Regions from separate parts of the Nitritalea sp. genome, predicted to be linked through region 1. Evidence: riboswitches for the same ligand, from Rfam matches in the RefSeq annotation. Region 1 holds a riboswitch; the other holds the start of a gene.
What was found. A riboswitch is a leader RNA that binds a small molecule or an ion and turns the genes downstream of it on or off. The one in region 1 is predicted to bind cobalamin.

Region 1 (5,597 bases):
ACCTACTTCATCCGTGCCTTTAAACAGGAATTCGGTCAAACTCCGAAGCATTACCAGCTACAGCATACGGCCCGTCTACTCGAAAACGATTGAAAAGCATATGGCCCTTTATTTTTTTTTACAATTAACCACAAGCAGATTAGGTAGTTTGAGCAATTTTGTATAAGTTTAGAAAATTTTGGTAGCGTAAAAAGGACAGAAGTAAAACATTTACCAAAGTTTATATGGCTGAAGTCAGTTACAAATAAACCCACCTCAGGAGTCTTTTACGAAAGACTCCTTTTTTTTGGTTTAAAATTTAACCCGCATTCCCTGATTTGATGTAATTTTCTTAAAAACAGGTTAAGATTTGAACCCGTATTTTTGAGAACCCCTGTTAAAAAATGAATGCCAACTATTTTTTAGCCGGGTTTTTAGGCACGGGATCATGCCCCGAAGTACCCCAGGGATGGCAGCGCCCAATACGCTTCAAGCCCAGCCAGGTGCCACGAAAAGGCCCCCACTCCTCCACCGCCCCCAACATATAATGCGAACAGGTAGGACTATGCCGACAGTTAGGGCCCAAAACAGGAGAGATGAACCACTGATAGATTTTTACAGGAATGATGATGAGATACTTGATCATTTACTCAGCTAAAGCTTGGTCTAACATACGCTGCATCGCCAGGCGTTCTAAACCCTTGCCGATGAATACCAGGGCACTTTGACGCGGAAGCGTCTCCGGCCAAGGGCCCATATCGACGAAGGTCAACTTCTTACCCGTAGACTGCAAAAGCCAGCGATGGGCCTGCCCCTGAATGTCCACAAAGCCCTTCACCCGATACAGCTGCGCATAGCTCACAAAAAGCCGCATGCTCAGCACGGCACTTAGTTTATCCCGATCGAAAGGCTTTCGGAACCCAAAAACCATGCTTTTTAAACCCGGCGTATGGGCCTCCTCCTCCGCTAACGGCTGTTGCAACAAGCGCTCACGGGAAACCTCCTGGCTTAAAAATGTGTCCGGAACCTGCCCGTACCGGGCAAATGTAAAGGAGGCGATCGGATTAATGCGCGCCAGCTGCCGCTGTACCTCCACCAAATAATCCGGATGCACAGCATCGCACTTATTGATGATAATGCCATCAGCAGCCACCAGCTGCCGCCCCGCCTCCACGGTTTCTTCCAGGCGATCCGCGACATTCTCCGCATCCGCCAGTGCGATAATCTTTTCTAAATGAAAGTACTGCAAAACATCCTCCCGCTTGAAAATGGCGCCCACAGTTCCCGGATCCGCCACCCCCGAAGCTTCTATGACCAAGATGTCCGGACGACTTTCCGGCTTGATAAGCTGAGCTAATACTTCGACTAACTCATGATCCAGGCTGCAGCAGATACAACCGTTCGCCAACTCATAGACCTGATTCACAGCCGCACTCACTAAGGCACCATCGATGGAGGTGCTGCCAAACTCATTTTCAATCACCACCACCCGCTTGTCCTCCCAGCGCTGTAAAAGCGTGTTTAAAAAGGTGGTCTTGCCACTACCTAAAAATCCTGTGAGTAAATAGACAGGGATGCGCGGTAAAGAAGTTGCGGAATTCATTTATTGATATTGATTAGATGCAAATTTGTTGCAAAAATAAAGAAAAAACTGTCCCCATCCTATCCTTACAAGACAGAAATCGGCCTGCGCGCTTCATCCACCGCCACGAAGGTGAAATTACCTCGAATCGCTCGCTCCCTTCTTTCCGAATACATTTCTTCCACATAGATGCCGACCTCGATTTCCAAGCTCGTGCGCCCTACGCGGAGCACCTCTCCCACCAGCTCGATGATGGTACCCGCGGGAATGGCATGATTGAAATCAATCTTACCTGTGGAAACGGTTACCACCTTTTTCCTACAGAAACGGGTCGCCGCGATAAAGGCCACCTCGTCCATCAGCTGCAGCGCATTTCCGCCGAAAAGGGTGTCGTAATGATTGGTTGTATTCGGAAAAACCGCCTTGAAAATAGACGTACGAGCCGCTGCTTTGCGCTCTTCTAAAGATTGTGCTTGGTTCATTTGGAGTAGGGACAGTGGCGACAGCCGTTCGTACAACAGTACCCGCGCAGCAGGTGATACTTTTCCGTAAAAACCATGTATGGTCCCTCAAAATAATAATGCTCGCCTTCCTTTAAAGCAGTGCGCGGGGGGAGCTTCGTCCCTTTTGTCTTCGGCATATTCCGTATGGATTTAAGTCTGAAAAACCCAAAACAGGAGACCTCAGGCCAGAGACGACAGTCGTACTTACCCGCTGGCAAGCACAAGCATCCTCCCCGACAAATTCCTCCGATTTTAGGGTGGCACGAACAGGCAGGTCTCCTGGCTCCTTCCACTTTTATGGCCTTCCCACCCCGAACCCGGGACAGTGGCATCTGCATAAAAGCATGACGGAAGTTACAGTTTCGGGGAAAGCTCCGGATTCGCACCGGATTCCCTTTTCATTTTCCGAAAGGAAAAACCTAAACGTGTACACAAAGATACACCTATAAGCCAATAAACCTGCCGCTTGGTTCCGGCACTTTGCCCTTCGGGCAAAAAAAAATCAAAACGAAAAAAACCCCGACAGTGTCGGGGTCTTTTCTCATCACCTAAATAATCAAAAAAAAATACTACTTATCGACCGCCTTCGCCGCCACCGCCCACAGCACCTTCACTGCTGCTGCTTCCGGATTTTAAATCATCATTTGTCACCCCTCGGCGCTTACGACGCGATGGACCCTCCGTGCTCAGCTTCCCGATGCGGTAGGAAAAGTTGACTTTAAAATTCATATTACGCAGACCGACAGTAGAATTCTGCATAATCGTGGGGGTGCGTAGCTCATTACGGATGATAAACTCAGAGGTAAAGAAGTTCTCCGCACCGAAGCCGATACTTCCCCGGCGCTCATTAAACTGTTTGTTCAAGTTCAAACCGTACACTCCGAAGCCGCCGGCAGTCCCCTGCAGCTGCACCTGACGGCCGCGAGCGAAGGTAAACAACTGGATCTGCCAGTCTTTCGGCAAGGTATAATTTCCAAAAAGACGTCCGCTAAAAACCCAGCCCGTGTTCGAAGCAGCGAATAAGGGATCTTCTAAGCCATTATCCAACATGGCGTAGTATCCTTCCACACTTCCGTTTAAGCTAAATTTTCCAGACAGTTGAATGTTACTAAAGATACTCAGACCTACAGCCTGCTCGTTTCCGATATTTTCAAAAGTGGTGAAAATGATATCATCGGCTAATGTGGTCCGCACCGCCTGTATAGACCCCGTCGTGCTGCGGTAGAAAGAAGAGAAATTCAGCGAGCTACCCTTGATAAAGGTGCTGTAGCCCAACTCAAAATTATCGGTCAATTCCGGATCCAGAAGCGGGTTCCCTTGAGAAATTTGCAGCGGATTCGCATCGTCAATATTCGGGTTAAGGAAGTTTAGAGAAGGGCGCTGAATACGGCGGTTGTAGGCGGCCTTAATCATGTTGCCATTTTTTAGCCTACGGCCAATGTTCACCGAAGGCACGAAGGTCCCGTAAGAAGGGATATCTGCCTCTAATTCTGAATTTCGGAAGTCCGCAGAGATCGTTGTGTACTCGTAACGCAAGCCAGCCTTTAAGGTATAGTTGGTTAAAAAGGCCGTCGTGTAGGAAGCATAAGCAGCCGTCACATTTTGGTCGTAGCGCAGCTCATTGTTAAAGTTGATGCCCTCGATAGGCTCGAAAGGACCTTCACCTACCGAGCGGAAGCGCTGGAAGTCCGAAGTCACACGGCGCAAAATATTTTTCGCTCCATATTCTAAAATTTGACCGGACTTTTTGCCCAGCGGGCTCACATAGTCCAGCTGCACGGTAAATTCTTCATTGATACCCGAGTTTTCATTTTTCACGCGGCTGACGATATCTGTGAGTGTACCATTATAGAGTGCCTGCACGAAATCATTTGTTCGGTTATTTCGGCTATAAAGACCGGAAATACTGAACTCCTTCTGCGGTTTTTCGAAGGTTTTCGTGTAATTATAATTCAAGTCGATGTTATTCGACAAGTTATCCGTACGCACATCCTGAACGATGCTGTTTTGCAGCATATCCTCTAAAAAGGTATCTGAGCGCAAGCCATCCTGGAAGCTACGGAAATCCCGCACCCCAAAACTGATGGAGGCCGTCATAAAGTTGTACTTGTCGATGTCATAATCCCATCCCAAATTATACCTCCCGAAAAGTCGGCTGTTGCGCGTGTCTGCTTGCTGCTGGATGGTGGCGGTCTCATTTCCCTCTGCATCGCGCAGCTGCTGCGTATTCTCGAAGCTTCCGAGAATGTTATAGCCGGCGCGCCCGAAGCCCCCCAAGGTCCAGCTCATCTTGCCTCGCTTTAAGCTGGCATTTACCCCTAAATTAGAGCCCCGAAGTCCTGCGCTGGAGTTTACATTTAAAGAGGCCCCCTGCAAATTATTTTTCTTGGTGATAATGTTAATCACCCCGCCGGTACCCTCGGCGTCATATTTGGCCGAAGGCGAGGTAATCACCTCCACCGTTTTTATTTCTTCTGCCGGAATCTGTTTCAGCGCCTCAGCGATATTCGTCGCGACGATAGCCGACTGACGGCCATTAATCAAAACGAGGATATTTCCACTTCCTCGCATGGAAACATTTCCGTCGAGATCCACAGACAGCATCGGCACACGACGCAGCACATCGGTCGCATCCCCTCCGACTGTAGTTTTATCGTTTTCTGCATTAAAAATGGTGCGGTCCACGCGCTCTTCGATCAGGTTACGCTGCCCCTGCACCACGACTTCATCCAGTTTCACAGCATCCTCCTGTAGGGCGAGCACCCCGAGATTTACCTCTGGATTATCCGGCCCCACTAAAATTTCCCCAGAGTTAAAGGTCTCATAGCCCAGCAGGCTTACTTGTACCGTATACGCCCCAGCACGTACCCCGCTGATGATAAATTTACCATCCAGATCAGCCACAGCCCCCGCGATCGACTGTCCGTCTTCCTTGCGGATAAGTGCCGCCGAAGCATAAGGAACACCTTCTCCAGAGCCCCCCTCGGTAATGATCCCGGAAATGGTATAGCTGGCCCGAGAAGCTGCACTGCTCTGCTGACCTGCCCCCTGGGCAAATAATCCCGCAGGCAGGCAAAAGGTTACCATAAAAAAGTAAAAGAAAATCTTTATAAACGAATGATAGTTGGGTCTTTGATTCATAGGAAGTAATTTTCGTCTCGAAGCATTAACACAAAGCTGCGGGATAAGTTGCGCTTAAAAAAATCAAGTAGACTGTTCGCCCTTTTTAGCCGACGAATCCCCCCTTTTTGCAGACTAAATCTGCTGGCCGGCGAAAATGACGTTTAACGTGAAAAATGGCCCATTCTGCCGACAGAAAAGGCCTGCTCAGCGATATTTTATGGTTTTACCGTAGGAAAGTAGTTTATTTGTTTTCGCTCTAAATGAGGATTCGGGCCCAAGGGCCAAAGCAAATTGCTTTGCGCCAGCGCCCCCCTTACGAAAACACAACTATGGAAAGCTCCCTATCCATTCCCACCCAAAAAAGCCGCCTGGTCAGCCTGCTCATCCATGTGCTGGGATGGGCGTCCTTT
Region 2 (5,597 bases), on a different contig from region 1:
ACATATAGGGTATTTTCATGCTTATCGAAAATACTCGTGGCATTTTCCAAGGTGATCATGTGTGTGTCCACGATGGCGAAGGTACTTGCATTTAATTCATGAAGAAAAAGAGTGGATCCGCTTCGCGCAAAGAGGAGTAAGCCACCGTCATGCTCCAGAAATCCGGCGGGAGCACCCTCCACCTCAATTTCGCGCACTTCTTCGGTGCCTAGATCTAAAACGACCAGCCGACTAGCAGCAGATGCAGCGATTAAAAGTTGATTTCCCCGGAGCAGCATCGCACCCGGCCGGCTCGGGACGGGGATTTTTCGCGCTACAGTACCGCCACGGACATCTTCCACCACGGCGATGTAAGAGTCGGGGCTGCCAAAGTTAGCGTCGAAAGGTCCCCAGTCGCTTATGTACAAATTCCCACCAGCGACAGTCAGTGACCGAGGAAGATCCAAGTCTGCCTCGACAGCGCCCACACTCTCAAAATCATCGCGATTCACAATCTCTACTTTACCAGTATTCGCCACTAAATACGTGAGGTCTTCATTGTCGATCATACTTTGGATAATACCTGCAAAGGGTCGGCTATTCACCTCCTCAAACAAGGATAAACGTACCGTACCCTCTTCCAGGTCAATAAGTGAAATTTCCCCGTTGTTTTGTCCGAACTGCCCTTCGTTCACGACAAAGATACCTTCAGCAAAAGGGCCTGCCTCCGGCTCATTCGGCGTAGGCGTGGGCATCGAACTATCCTCACTACAAGCTGCTAAAAAGAATCCTGCTGTCAGGAGATACAAAAAGGACTTTACTACGTGTTTCATAAGTTTACAGTAAAATGGATGGTATAATTTCTGCCCGGCATGGCACGCAGCCGGAGTACTTGATATTCGGTATTGAAAGCATTCAGCACACGCCCTTGGACCTGGCCGCCATAGCCCCTCCAGCGCCACGTATAGGCGGCATGCAAGTCCGTAAGGCGATAAGCCGCTACGCGTGTGCTATTATCCAAACTGATAAAGCGATCTCCCACAAACTGCTGGTTCACCCCTACTTCTAGAGGTCCTATCCGATAGGTGAGCTGAGCATTCCACTTGTCAAAAGGGGTGTAGGGCAACTGATTCCCGACTGTTCGGTCATTTTCACGTACCGCGCCTACATTCGTCGCTACTGTATGGTTATAAGTGGCCCGCAGACCGAAATGCTGTCTCGCTGTTAGCTGCACCTGTAACTCTCCCTGGTATTCGAGCCCCCGGTTGTGGACTTCGCGGATATTCGAAGGGCTCCAAAAGTTACCCGTGGGCAGCCATACGATCCAGTTGTCCACCCACATAGCATAAGCAGTGAGTCGCTGTTCCACCTTCCAGCGTTTGCTCTCCATGCGGTGCTCGAAGCCCGTCTCCAGGCTCCAGCTTTCCTCAGGCAGTAGGTCCCTATTGCCGCCAGGCTCCCAAAAGCGATCGTTCAGGGTGGGTACTTTAAAACTTCTGGCAGCCGTTCCTACCAGGCGCAGCTTATGGATTTCGCCCTGCCAAAACTGCCAGTTCCAGCCTAAACTGGGCGTAAAAGGTGCCGCTTCGCCATCAAACCAAAACTGTCGCAAATTGACCGAAAAACCAAGACGGGGGCTAGGGGTCACATTAAAGGATTGGTAGAGCTCCAGCCGGTCTTCCTCTGCCTCATAGGTGCTGAGCCTGCCGATCGCCCGCGTGTAGCGGATGCCCGATTTAGCGGCGATCCACTCATTCCCTTTCCAGTCCCACTCCCCCGCAGCCAGATGCTGCCGCGTGCGGTTCTGTGAGGCATTGAAAATATTTTCATCGTGGACGATTCCTGCCTTCAGGTTTAGCGTTCCAGCCGCAGCATAGCGAAAGTAGTCCACGACCACGCGGAGACTGTTGTCCAGCTGCACATCTCGCGTATTCGAGCCGATAACAGGCTGAATCTCCCGCTCGGCACTGTTCCACCAGAGCGCCATGCTCAGTTGATCCCGATCGGAAAGGGTATAGCTGCTTTGATGCACCAGGCCGAGCTGCTCCACCCGTCCATGCGGCATCCGCTCCACAGGCGTCTCACGCCGGGCTAAGTTGCGAAAGGGAAAATCATTCCGGGTAAACTGTCGGTACAGTGTGGTGCTTTGCGCATAGCTGCCTGCGGCAAAGCGATAGCGTAGACTTTTATTCCAAAGGCCGAAACTGCCCAGTCCATGGTCTAGCTGCACCTGATGGCCAGGGGTGAAATCAGCTTGGGTCTCTAGGTGGGTGCTCCCCCCGATGGCATCGGTACCGAAATTAGCCCCTGCGCTGCCCATAAACACATGGGCAGCATCGAAGCCTGCAAGTGGTAAAAGCGAAAAGTCTATTTGTCCTAAGGAGGGGCTATTCAGCGGGAGACCATTCCAAAAGACGGCATGATGGCCCGCGGAAGTACCTCGTGTGCTGACTGTCTGTAACATCCCCGCACCATACTGCCGGACGAACAAACCCGTTTTTTGCTGCAAGTAATCCCCAAGGCTTTCCCCAGGGTGTCGGCGCAGGGCTTCGGCATCCACGGTGTGTACCGCCTGACCGTAGGCATACTTGGTCACCGGAATCGCCTGCACAGACACCGCTTGGAGTTCAAGGGTATCGGTGACGGCGGCCCATGCCACGCCAGAAACTCCCCAGCCACCGAAGAGGCTAAGGAAAAGAAAGACATACCTGTTCATGCGACTATGGAATGAATACAAACGATTTACTCCAAAGCGATTTGGTAAAAGAGGAAAAAGAAAGAATGGCGCGAGCATCACAAGACGACCGGCACACTGACTGATTCGCTCAGCTTTTCACCCGAAAGCTTTGAACTACTGTCGGTTACAGGCAGGTCTCCTGACTTCCCTGGATGCTCCGGCCTTCTCATGCACTCGCACAATGGCCCTCGGTGGGTGGAACATCTCTAATGCGCGATCCGCAGACACGACGCACTCGGGTTACAGTTGCGGGGACAGCTCCGGATTTACACCGGATTCCCTTTTAATTTAGCAGCTCATGAGTGGAACAGCTAAAACCTAAAAACCGCTACAAACATACAAAGGAAATGTTAAGAATCCACTACCACTACTAAAAACTATATGAATTTTACATCTTATGAAATGAGAAAAAAAATCATGAAAAAAATCAAGGTAAAAAAATCTCTTGCTTTACTTTGTATACATGAGACTGCGTAAAGAAGATCTTACACGCTCCCTCTTTCTGCCGCTTTCCTTTTCGAGAAAAGCGTGTCAATAAGTATCTGAATCCCTTCATTAAACGCCTATTTACCTGTGAAGCGAGTAAAAACCTCTATCCTCCACACCCAGCTTATCTCGATTTTCTGCCTGCTTTGGCTGATCCTGACTTTGGGCTGTAGCCCAAAAGAAAGCGAAAAAGATGGACTTTGGGAGCCCCTGCCACTTGCTTACGCAACAGGCTTTAAACTATATCAAATAAACAGCTACCACCTAATCGAAATTCTGCAAGGGTATCCGGGACAAGAAAAGCCTGCTTACCTACTGATCGGAGAGGACGCACCGGATGCCAGAACCCAAGCGGCGCTGCGCGAAATCACCTATCGCTGGATACCCCCGGCCGAGCGGCTTATTGCCACTGCCACCTCCCATCTTCCTCCTTTGGAAGCAGTAGGAGCCTTAGAAAGCTTACTTGCCTTTCCGAATACGGACCTGATCAGTTCCCCTGCCGTACGCGAGCGGATCGCCGCAGGAAAGGTGCAGGAGTTGGGAAAAAATGCAGGGCTTAATGTGGAGGCTGTGCTCGACCTTCAGCCCGACATTGTACTAAACAGCCATTTGGGAGCGGAAGACCGTAGCGCCAGACTCTTGGAGGAAGCCGGCATCTATGTGTTGCCGATAGGCGACTTTATCGAACCGCATCCATTAGGCCGTGCGGAGTGGAGCAAGGTCATCGCCGCCGTAGTAGGCCACTATGAAGAGGCGGTGGAGGTCTTTGCTGACATCTCTTCCCGCTATGAAGCCCTACGGGAGCGGGCGGAGGCGCTATCGCAAAGGCGAATAAAACCTGTTCGCGTCATGACGGGCATTCTCTATCAGGACATTTGGTATGTGCCCAGTGTAGACTCTTGGAATACCCAGTTGATCCGCGACGCTGGAGGCAGCTACATTTTTGAAGACGTAAAAGGAGTTGGCAGCCAAACTCTGAGCTTCGAGCAGGTGCTGGACCGGGCTTTAGAGGCCGATGTGTGGCTGGGACCATCGGATGTGCCCTCTTTAGCGGCTTTGGCGGCCAGTGATCAGCGATATACCTTTTTCGCCCCCTTTAAAACACAGCAGGTGTTCAGTTATGGGCTAAAAAAATCAGCGAGGGGTGGGCTTCCCTACTTTGAAATCGCGTATCTTCGACCCGATCTCATCTTAGAAGATTTGATCCGCATCTTCGGAGCGGAAGCGCTACCTGAGGAGCAGATGCATTTTTACCTCCCCTTACCTGAAAAGTAATATGCGCAGCACCTGGCTCTTTCTCTTGCTCTCTTTGGCCTTATGCGGCCTTCTGCTGCTCTCCTTGAGCATCGGCTCGGTGTCGATTCCTCCACAGGAGCTTTTGCGTCGCATTTTTGGTGAGCCCTTCCTACGAGAAAGCCATGAGCTCATCTTCTTCGCTTACCGGCTTCCAAAAGCCCTAACGGCGATCCTGGCGGGAATCGCACTCAGTCTCAGTGGCCTGCAGATGCAAACCTTCTTTAAAAATCCATTAGCAGGACCCTATGTACTCGGCATCAGCTCTGGCGCGGGACTTGGAGTGGCTGTTTTACTGCTGAGCGGATCGGCACTTCAGCTGCCTATCGCTGCCACCTGGGGAAGCTATGGCATCACGCTGGCTGCCTCCCTAGGTGCTGCCCTCGTGCTGCTAGCGATCAGTTTTACAGCCTGGCGCGTGCGTGATAGCATGACGCTGCTAATCGTAGGCTTGATGGTGGGTAGTCTGACAGGATCTATCGTTTCCTTATTGGCTTATTTCAGTGATGCCGAACAGCTGAAGCGGTACACCGTCTGGTCCATGGGGAGCTTAGGAAGCCTACCGATGGCCGATGTACTGCTCTTCGCACTAGTCTGCCTGCTGGGAATACTTCCGCTAGTCTTCCAGTTTAAAGCCTTTGACGCCATGCTTTTAGGGGAGGCTTACGCCAAAAGTATGGGCATCAGCACCCGTCGTTTACGCCGTAGCATGCTGGTGAGCACGGGATTACTCGCTGGCGCCACCACCGCTTTTTGTGGACCGATTGCCTTTATAGGCATTGCAGTCCCACACATCGCGCGCCTGCTCTTCCGAACCGCCCAGCATCGCATCCTCTTTCCAGGTACCGCCCTAGTGGGTGCCTGCCTGCTGCTGCTTTGCGACAGCATCAGCCAAGTACCTGGCGCTGCTACGACACTCCCGCTGAATGCCATCACCAGCCTTTTCGGCGCGCCCATCGTGATCGCCCTGATCTTAAAACGAAATTTCAGTAAAAGCCTATGAGCCGACACAGCGTCAGCACCGAAGACCTCACCACCGTACTGAGTAGCCGTGACCTGAGTATCGGCTACACGAAATCACTGGCCCCTCCCCTAGCCGAGC

Region 2: linked by a shared signal. The riboswitch ahead of ACXIT9_RS03940 (TonB-dependent receptor) and the one ahead of ACXIT9_RS00530 (DUF5522 domain-containing protein) in region 1 are both predicted to bind cobalamin.

Annotation. Positions count from the first base shown of each region.
Region 1 covers NZ_JBSZCV010000002.1:38,281-43,877, forward strand. Annotated here, with positions in the region: gene ACXIT9_RS00510 (AraC family transcriptional regulator) at 1-93, shown strand, start outside; gene yidD (membrane protein insertion efficiency factor YidD) at 395-625, opposite strand; gene ACXIT9_RS00520 (CobW family GTP-binding protein) at 626-1,582, opposite strand; gene ACXIT9_RS00525 (acyl-CoA thioesterase) at 1,648-2,043, opposite strand; gene ACXIT9_RS00530 (DUF5522 domain-containing protein) at 2,040-2,201, opposite strand; cobalamin riboswitch at 2,317-2,502, opposite strand; gene ACXIT9_RS00535 (TonB-dependent receptor domain-containing protein) at 2,638-5,205, opposite strand; gene ACXIT9_RS00540 (sensor histidine kinase) at 5,517-5,597, shown strand, end outside.
Region 2 covers NZ_JBSZCV010000008.1:15,850-21,446, forward strand. Annotated here, with positions in the region: gene ACXIT9_RS03935 (YncE family protein) at 1-812, opposite strand, end outside; gene ACXIT9_RS03940 (TonB-dependent receptor) at 809-2,695, opposite strand; cobalamin riboswitch at 2,829-3,053, opposite strand; gene ACXIT9_RS03945 (ABC transporter substrate-binding protein) at 3,290-4,477, shown strand; gene ACXIT9_RS03950 (iron chelate uptake ABC transporter family permease subunit) at 4,479-5,498, shown strand; gene ACXIT9_RS03955 (ABC transporter ATP-binding protein) at 5,495-5,597, shown strand, end outside.